Regions from separate parts of the Enterobacter dykesii genome, predicted to be linked through region 4. Evidence: predicted binding sites of a transcription regulator. Region 4 holds the regulator's gene; each other region holds the start of a gene.

Region 1 (2,204 bases), 2.2 Mb from region 4:
TGTCGGTGCTGAAGCACACCGAGCCGAAGCGCCGCCGGGCGATCATGATCCGCGAGCTGCTCATCGCCCTGCTGGTGATGTTTATCTTCCTGTTTGCGGGTGAAAAAATTCTCGCGTTCCTGAACCTCCGCGCCGAAACCGTGTCGATTTCCGGCGGGATTATTCTGTTCCTGATTGCCATTAAGATGATTTTCCCGAGCGCGGAAGGCAGCAGCAGCGGCCTGCCTGCGGGTGAAGAGCCGTTTATCGTGCCGCTGGCGATCCCCCTCGTCGCAGGGCCGACCATTCTGGCCACGCTGATGCTGCTGTCGCATCAGTATCCGAACCAGATGAGCCATCTGGTCATTGCCCTGCTGATCGCCTGGGGCGGGACGTTTATCATCCTGCTGCAGTCGTCGCTGTTCCTGCGCCTGCTGGGTGAGAAAGGGGTGAACGCGCTGGAGCGCCTGATGGGGCTGATTCTGGTGATGATGGCAACCCAGATGTTCCTGGACGGGATCAGGGCGTGGATGAAGGGATGACTTTCTCCCTCTCCCCGTGGGAGAGGGCCGGGGTGAGGGCATCAGGCCGCAGAGGCAGCACGCCTACCCCTTACGAATCAGATACCGGTACGGCAGCGCTTGCGTCTGCTGTGCCACCAGCTCATGTTCCATGAAGGTACAAAAGCCGGGAATATCGCGGGTGGTGGCCGGGTCGTCGGCAATAATCAGCAGCGTTTCACCGGTCTGCATGTTGCGCACGGTTTTACGTACCATCATTACCGGTTCCGGGCAGCGAAGGCCCTGGGCATCAAGAGTGTGGTCTGGGCTGGAAAACAGGTCGGTCATGGTCTTCTCGGTCTGGTAAAAACGGCTGTAGTTTACGCCCGGTTGCGATCAATGCAAACCAGGTTAACGATTGCGTAAAAACTAACCATTGCAATGTCCTGACAAAGCAGTATCATGCTGCGGTTTTTATTGGGTTCCCTCACCCCAACGTATAAAAAGGTCACAATATGACGTCGTTTTCTGAATCACAGCGCGTAAAAGCGTTGTTCTGGCTTTCGCTTTTCCATTTGCTGGTGATCACCTCCAGCAACTATCTGGTGCAGCTCCCGATCTCCATCTTTGGTTTTCACACCACCTGGGGCGCATTCAGCTTCCCGTTTATTTTCCTCGCGACGGATTTGACCGTGCGTATCTTTGGCGCACCGCTGGCTCGCCGTATTATTTTTTCGGTCATGCTCCCGGCGCTGTTCATCTCGTATGTGGTTTCGTCTCTGTTTTATATGGGAAGCTGGCAGGGCTTTGAGGCGTTAACCCACTTCAACCTGTTTGTTGCCCGTATCGCCGCCGCAAGCTTTATGGCCTACGCGCTGGGGCAGATCCTCGACGTGCACGTGTTTAACCGCCTGCGTCAGAACCATCGCTGGTGGATGGCGCCAACCGCCTCCACGCTGTTCGGTAACGTGAGCGATACGCTGGCCTTCTTCTTTATCGCCTTCTGGCGCAGCCCGGATGCGTTCATGGCCGAGCACTGGATGGAAATCGCGCTGGTGGACTACTGCTTCAAGGTCCTCATCAGCATTGTTTTCTTCCTGCCGATGTACGGCGTGCTGCTCAATATGCTGCTGAAAAGGCTGGCAGATAAATCTGAAATCACGGCATTGCAGGCTGGTTAAGGGTTCGCTTTATCAGTTGTGATAAGATGAGCGAATGAGCCGTTATGGCCGTTTATCGAAAGGAAGAAGTCAATGCGCAATCTGGTTAAATATGTCGGGATTGGCCTGCTGGTTGTGGGTCTTGCAGCCTGTGATAACAGCGACACGAAAACGCCTGCTCAGGGCGCATCCGCAGAGAGCAACGCGACCGGCCAGCCGGTGAATCTAATGGATGGCAAACTCAGCTTCTCTCTGCCAGCCGATATGACCGATCAGAGCGGCAAGCTGGGCACCCAGGCGAACAACATGCACGTTTACTCCGACGCAACCGGGCAGAAAGCGGTCATTGTGATTGTGGGCGACGACACCAGCGAAGACCTGGCCGTCCTGTCCAAACGTCTGGAAGATCAGCAGCGCGGCCGCGATCCGCAGCTGCAGGTCGTGACCAATAAATCCATCGAGCTGAAAGGCCACACGCTGCAACAGCTCGACAGCATCATCTCCGCAAAAGGCCAGACCGCATACTCTTCTGTGGTGCTGGGCAAGGTTGATAATAAGCTGCTGA
Region 2 (2,204 bases), 920 kb from region 4:
AGGTCGTGAAACGCTCGTTGCACACCAGACACTGCCGACGACGGCGTACGGATGACCCTTCGCCCACAAGACGAGAGTCGATGACTTTGGTATCCACAGCGGAGCAGAATGGGCAATGCATACGGTATCCCTGTTATGTGGTTAACTAATTTTCATTTTACCCTGATCTGGCCTGACAACAAAGGAAGAGCTTTTTGAGACAAAGGATCTATGTCTGACACGATGATGCTGGCTACCATTAAGGCGATCCGTTATTTCAAGGAAATAAACGCAATGACAAGACGTTACCTTAAAATTTTGCTGGTGGGGAGCCTCTTCACCCTTAGCGCCTGTGCACAGCAAACCGAAGTCCGTCAGATGAAACAGAGCGTGAATACGCTCAATACGGCGATGGACAAACTGAACAAAGAAACGGTGAAGATCACCCAGCAAAACGCGCTGAACGCCAAATCCAGCAGCGGGGTTTATCTCCTGCCGGGTGCGAATACGCCTGCGCGGCTCAACAGTCAGATTGGCACGCTGAAAATGTCTCTGGTGAATGTGGCGGCGAATGCAAATGGTACTCGCGCAACATTACGCATTCAGGGCGAGTCCAACGATCCGCTTCCAGCCTTCAGCGGCACCGTCGAGTGGGGCCAGATCCAGGGCACCACGGAGAATTACCAGGAGGTGAATGTTAACAGTCAGCTATTCACCGCACCAGCCAGCGTGCTGGCTCCGAGCGATGTTGATATTCCGCTGCAGCTTAACGGACTGACTCCGGAACAGTTAGGTTTCATCCGCATTCACGATATCCAGCCCGCCGCGCAGTAACCCTCCTTTTAGCGGAGTGAAATGTCACTCCGCTAACATTTACATTTCGTATGGATTGGCAACATAAATGATTGCCGCTACAATCCCGCCCGTTTAAAGTACGCAAACGTGAACGCAATCGATTACGCGTGTGAGAGATATGTGAAACAACACATATTTTTGTGAGCAGGGATTCCTATAATAGGCACCGCAGAAACACGAAATATTTAGAAACGCAATTCGCGCATTTTTCACTCCCGAAAGGGAATTTCAATCAGTGGCATGATTATGAAAAAAACATTACTCGCAGCTGGCGCCGTGCTGGCACTGTCCTCCTCTTTCACTGTTAACGCAGCGGAAAACGATAAACCACAATACCTCTCCGACTGGTGGCACCAGAGCGTTAACGTTGTCGGCAGCTACCACACCCGTTTCGGACCACAGATCCGCAACGATACCTACCTGGAATACGAAGCATTCGCCAAGAAAGACTGGTTTGATTTCTACGGCTATATGGATGCTCCGGTCTTCTTCGGCGGTAACACGCAGGCAAAAGGTATCTGGAACCACGGTTCTCCGCTGTTCATGGAGATCGAACCACGCTTCTCCATCGACAAGCTGACCGGCACCGACCTGAGCTTCGGTCCGTTCAAAGAGTGGTACTTCGCGAACAACTATATCTACGACATGGGCCGCAACGCGTCCGGTCGTCAGAGCACCTGGTACATGGGTCTGGGTACCGACGTTGATACCGGACTGCCAATGAGCCTGTCCCTGAACGTGTACGCGAAATACCAGTGGCAGAACTACGGTGCTGAAAACCAGAACGAATGGGATGGCTATCGTTTCAAAGTGAAATACTTTGTGCCAATCACCCAGCTGTGGGGCGGTAACCTGAGCTACATCGGCTTCACCAACTTCGACTGGGGTTCAGAGCTGGGCGATAAGAGCGGTTACGCAGAGAACGGTATTAAGCAGCGTACCAACGACTCCATCGCCTCCAGCCACATCCTGGCGCTGAACTACGATCACTGGCACTATTCTGTTGTGGCGCGTTACTGGCACAACGGTGGACAGTGGAACGACGATGCCGATCTGAACTGGATGAAAGAAAACGTCCGTTCAACCGGTTGGGGTGGTTACCTGGTTGTAGGTTACAACTTCTAATCAGTGCGGGATTGTGCGGGCTGATGCCCTCACCCCGCCCCTCTCCCGTGGGAGAGGGCGTAAACACACAAAACGGCAACACACGTTGCCGTTTTGCTTTTACCTCGCCGCCCGGCTTTTTACTGCTTAACCTTGCGCAAAAAATCTGCCAGAGACCTGTCCGCACTTTCGCTAAACCGCCTCTCCGTCTGCAAAATATTGAGGCATCGGTCGAGCCGGAAACAGCGATAGTCATCGCGCCGTTC
Region 3 (2,204 bases), 1.5 Mb from region 4:
TAGCGCGCGCCGCCGCTGATGCTCTGTTCGGCGTCGGTACGATCGTTCACGCCCAGGCTCAGCGCGGTATTTTTGGTTAACATCATCAAACCACGTACGCCCGTGGGCGACGTGGCCTGGGTATCCCAGTGGGATTCCTGATACGAAATAGCTGCCAGCAGTTTCCAGTCAATCTCCTGGGCGTATTTTTCGAACAGCGGCTGCAGGTCCGGCAGGACGCTGTCTACCGCGCGCAGGAAGCTGCGGGTGTCAACGTAGTCAAAGTCATCGCCGTGCCCGAGGTACTTCTCCTCGAGACGTGCCAGGGTACCGTCTTCATTGATGGTGTTGAAGAAATCAAGCATCGCGGCAGAGAAGGTCTGATCGTCATCAAGCTGGCTAAACCAGGTCACGGGCTGCTCGTCGGTGACGTCCAGCGCCACGGCGATTTCAGGATGCACCCGCTGGAACAGGCTGATCGCGACCGAATCGGCGATGGTGTAGGGCACCTTCTGATCTTTTACCTGCTCCAGCAGCTCCGTCGTGCCGAGTTTCGGATCCACCGTCCAGCTCAGGTCGGGATATTTCTTTTCCTTAAGCTCCCGCAGATCGTCAATCACCACGTGGCCGGGCGCAATCGTCAGCTGCCGATCGTTAATTGAAGCCAGCGAGCGCGGGCGCAGGCTCCCGACGCGGTAGACCAGCTGCTGCGAAACGGAGTAGTAGGTCGGGCCTGGCTGGTAGTTCTTGCTGCGCTCGCTGTTATACACCAGCCCGGCAGCAAGCATATCGGCATCGTCGTTATCGAGATCGTCAAACAGCTGGTTGATATTCTGGCGGACGGTGATTTTGAGCTTCACGCCAAGATAATCGGCGAACTGTTGTGCCAGTTCATAATCCAGGCCAATGATTTTGCCGTTGATGTCGCTGTAAATCAGCGGGGAGTTGAGGGTACTGACGCGCAGTTCCCCCCGCTCCTGAATGGCGGCGATACGGTTTTCGGCTTTGCCGAACCAGGGGATGGAAGGCCAGAGGGCCACTGCCAGCAGCAACGTTACAATGCCGATGAGCAGATAATTAATCTTTAATTTTTTCAATTAGTTAATTCTCTGCGACGCCGGTTGCCTCAGTCTGCTGTAGCCATGTTAATCATAAGGTTTGCCATTGAATGAGCGGCATTTTGCGTAAACTTGCGCCACTTGGCAACCAATTAGAGAGACAGGTCACATCTATTGTTAAAATTTTATTTCGACGCAAACGGTTTCGTCGGCGCTCAGGATTCTCTATAATGACGCCCGTTTTCCCCCCTTGCGCACACTGTAAGCGCCCCGGCGCTTCGAAGACGAGAGACTTATGATGGAAATTCTGCGTGGTTCGCCTGCACTGTCTGCCTTCCGTATTACCAAACTGCTGGCACGTTTTCAGGCGGCCGACCTTCCGGTAAGCAATATTTACGCTGAGTATGTCCATTTTGCTGACCTGAATGCCCCCCTCAATGCAGAGGAGCGCGTACAGCTGGAACGCCTGCTCAAGTATGGCCCAAGCCTGAGCAGCCATACGCCAACCGGCAAACTGATCCTTGCTACGCCTCGTCCGGGCACCATCTCCCCCTGGTCTTCCAAAGCCACCGACATCGCCCACAACTGTGGCCTGAGCCAGATTAACCGTCTGGAACGCGGCGTGGCGTACTACGTGGAAGCCTCTACCCTGAGCGACGCGCAGTGGCAGGCGGTTGCGGCTGAACTGCATGACCGCATGATGGAGAGCGTATTTGCCTCTCTCGACGACGCGCAGAAGCTGTTCTCCCACCATCAGCCTGCGCCGGTACAGAGCGTAGACCTGCTGGGGCAGGGCCGTCAGGCGCTGATTGACGCCAACCTGCGTCTCGGCCTGGCGCTGGCAGAAGACGAAATCGACTACCTGCAGGATGCGTTTGTTAAGCTCAACCGTAACCCGAACGACATCGAACTTTACATGTTCGCGCAGGCTAACTCTGAGCACTGCCGCCACAAGATTTTCAACGCCGACTGGATTATTAACGGCGAACAGCAGCCGAAGTCGCTGTTCAAAATGATCAAAAACACCATGGAGCAAACCCCTGACCACGTGCTGTCTGCCTATAAAGACAACGCCGCGGTAATGGAAGGTTCCGAGGTGGGCCGCTTCTTCGCCGATCGCGAAGCAGGGCGCTATGACTTCCATCAGGAGCCCGCGCATATCCTGAT
Region 4 (2,204 bases):
ACGAAAAGTGAGCTTGCTCATTTTTGCACAGATTACGTCAAAAATCTTCCTAGATTTATACTGATAACCACTTTACCTCTTCCCCTTTTCATCAAGATAGGACAAAATTCCACGCTAAATTTATTAGCGTACCGGCCATTGACCCCCTCCTGACGTCCCGTGTCGTTTTCCCGGCGTGCCGCAATTCAAGATTGCGTGATAAGGGTGAGAGAAGGCAAACGTTTACCTTCAAGTTTTTCAGGAGCTTAGGATATGGTCTGGAGTGACATTTAATGGCAACAATTAAAGACGTAGCAAAACGCGCAAACGTTTCCACTACAACCGTATCACATGTAATTAACAAAACCCGCTTTGTGGCGGAAGAGACGCGCAACGCCGTCTGGGCAGCGATCAAAGAGCTGCACTATTCGCCAAGTGCGGTTGCGCGTAGCCTCAAGGTTAATCACACCAAGTCCATTGGATTGCTGGCGACCAGCAGTGAAGCGGCCTATTTTGCCGAGATCATTGAAGCGGTCGAAAAGAACTGCTTCCAGAAAGGCTATACCCTGATTCTGGGCAACGCGTGGAACAGCATTGAAAAACAGCGTGCCTACCTGTCGATGATGGCGCAAAAGCGCGTTGATGGCCTGCTGGTGATGTGTTCCGAGTATCCGGAATCCGTGCTGTCGATGCTGGAAGAGTATCGCCATATTCCGATGGTGGTGATGGACTGGGGCGAAGCGCGCGCGGACTTCACCGATTCCGTTATCGATAACGCCTTTGAAGGCGGCTATATGGCCGGTCGTTATCTGATTGAACGCGGTCACCGCGAGATTGGCGTGATCCCCGGTCCGCTGGAGCGCAACACCGGCGCGGGCCGTCTGGCCGGTTTTATGAAAGCGATGGAAGAAGCGCTGATCAACGTGCCGGAAAACTGGATCGTGCAGGGCGACTTTGAGCCGGAGTCGGGCTACCGTGCGATGCAGCAGATCGTCTCCCAGCCGCACCGTCCGACCGCCGTGTTCTGCGGGGGCGACATCATGGCCATGGGCGCGCTCTGCGCTGCCGACGAGTTGGGCCTGCGCGTACCGCAGGATATTTCCGTGATCGGCTATGACAACGTGCGTAACGCGCGCTTCTTCACCCCGGCGTTGACTACCATTCACCAGCCAAAAGACTCGCTGGGCGAAACGGCTTTCAACATGCTGATGGACAGGATCGTCAACAAGCGTGAAGAGTCGCAGTCCATTGAAGTTCACCCGCGTCTTATCGAACGCCGTTCCGTTGCGGACGGTCCGTTCCGCGACTACCGTCGTTAATCGCTTTACGGGGCCAGCTATGCTGGCTCCCGTAACCATTCCCGGTTTAGCGTTTCGCTGTCTCCCAGATAGTCCAGCAGCCACGCCATCGCAGGCGAGACATCATTTTGCTGCCAGGTGAGGCAGCAGGCCGCATCCGGGAACGGATTCTCCAGCGTCAGCTCAACCCACTCTCCGGTATCGATGCGCGGACGCGCAAAATGAACGGGCACCATCGCGACGCACAGCCCGGCGCTGAGGCACGTCGCCGATGATTCCCAGTCCGGAGCCACCACCCGCCGCTGGTTGTCCAGAAGCCAGGTGATACGCTTGGGCAATGAACGGGACGTATCCTCCAGCACCAGCGACGGCCAGTTGCGCAGCGTGTCATCGCTCAGCGGCCCGTCCATCGCCGCCAGCGGATGATCGCTTGCCACCACGCATTTCCAGCTCAGCATCCCCATATCGCGAAAGGCGTAACGTCCCCCGACCGGGATCGCCTGCGTGGCCCCAATCGCCATCTCTGCCCTGCCGTCCGCCAGCGCATCCCAGACGCCGTTAAACACCTCCTGCGAGACCCGCAGCTCGACGTCAGAAAAATGACGATAGAAATCGACGATCATCTGCCGGGTGCGCTCCGGCTTAACGATGTTATCCACCGCGATGGAAAGATGTCCCCGCCAGCCGTTAGCGATCTGCTGACACTGTTCGCGGGTGATCTGCATTTTTTTGATAACAGAACGCCCTTCCTTCAAAAACCACGCGCCTGCGGGCGTTAATTCCACATCACGATGCCGCCGTTCAAACAGCGGAACCGCCAGCCACTCCTCAAGCTGACGCACCGTGTAGCTGATTGCCGAAGGGACGCGGTGCAGCTCCTGCGCCGCACCGCTAAAGCTGCCGTTACGCGCAACAGCATCGACCACT

The links. The regulator PurR, encoded in region 4, represses purine synthesis genes. The targets are predictions, from matches to a motif close to CANGCAAACGTTTGCNTG.
Region 1: tusA (sulfurtransferase TusA) is a predicted target of PurR. The motif match lies at 887-904, and genes of this name have one in related genera.
Region 2: F0320_RS04455 (nucleoside-specific channel-forming protein Tsx) is a predicted target of PurR. The motif match lies at 925-942, and genes of this name have one in related genera.
Region 3: purL (phosphoribosylformylglycinamidine synthase) is a predicted target of PurR. The motif match lies at 1,230-1,247, and genes of this name have one in related genera.

Annotation. Positions count from the first base shown of each region.
Region 1 is NZ_CP126604.1:4,213,416-4,215,619, forward strand. Features, by position in the region: gene yhgN (NAAT family transporter YhgN) at 1-521, shown strand, start outside; gene tusA (sulfurtransferase TusA) at 585-827, opposite strand; gene F0320_RS20170 (7-cyano-7-deazaguanine/7-aminomethyl-7-deazaguanine transporter) at 995-1,660, shown strand; gene F0320_RS20175 (DcrB family lipoprotein) at 1,733-2,204, shown strand, end outside.
Region 2 is NZ_CP126604.1:960,055-962,258, reverse strand. Features, by position in the region: gene nrdR (transcriptional regulator NrdR) at 1-121, opposite strand, end outside; gene F0320_RS04460 (DUF3251 domain-containing protein) at 274-813, shown strand; gene F0320_RS04455 (nucleoside-specific channel-forming protein Tsx) at 1,081-1,959, shown strand; gene F0320_RS04450 (helix-turn-helix transcriptional regulator) at 2,079-2,204, opposite strand, start outside.
Region 3 is NZ_CP126604.1:3,405,230-3,407,433, reverse strand. Features, by position in the region: gene mltF (membrane-bound lytic murein transglycosylase MltF) at 1-1,076, opposite strand, end outside; gene purL (phosphoribosylformylglycinamidine synthase) at 1,333-2,204, shown strand, end outside.
Region 4 is NZ_CP126604.1:1,882,103-1,884,306, reverse strand. Features, by position in the region: gene purR (HTH-type transcriptional repressor PurR) at 273-1,298, shown strand; gene punR (DNA-binding transcriptional activator PunR) at 1,316-2,204, opposite strand, start outside.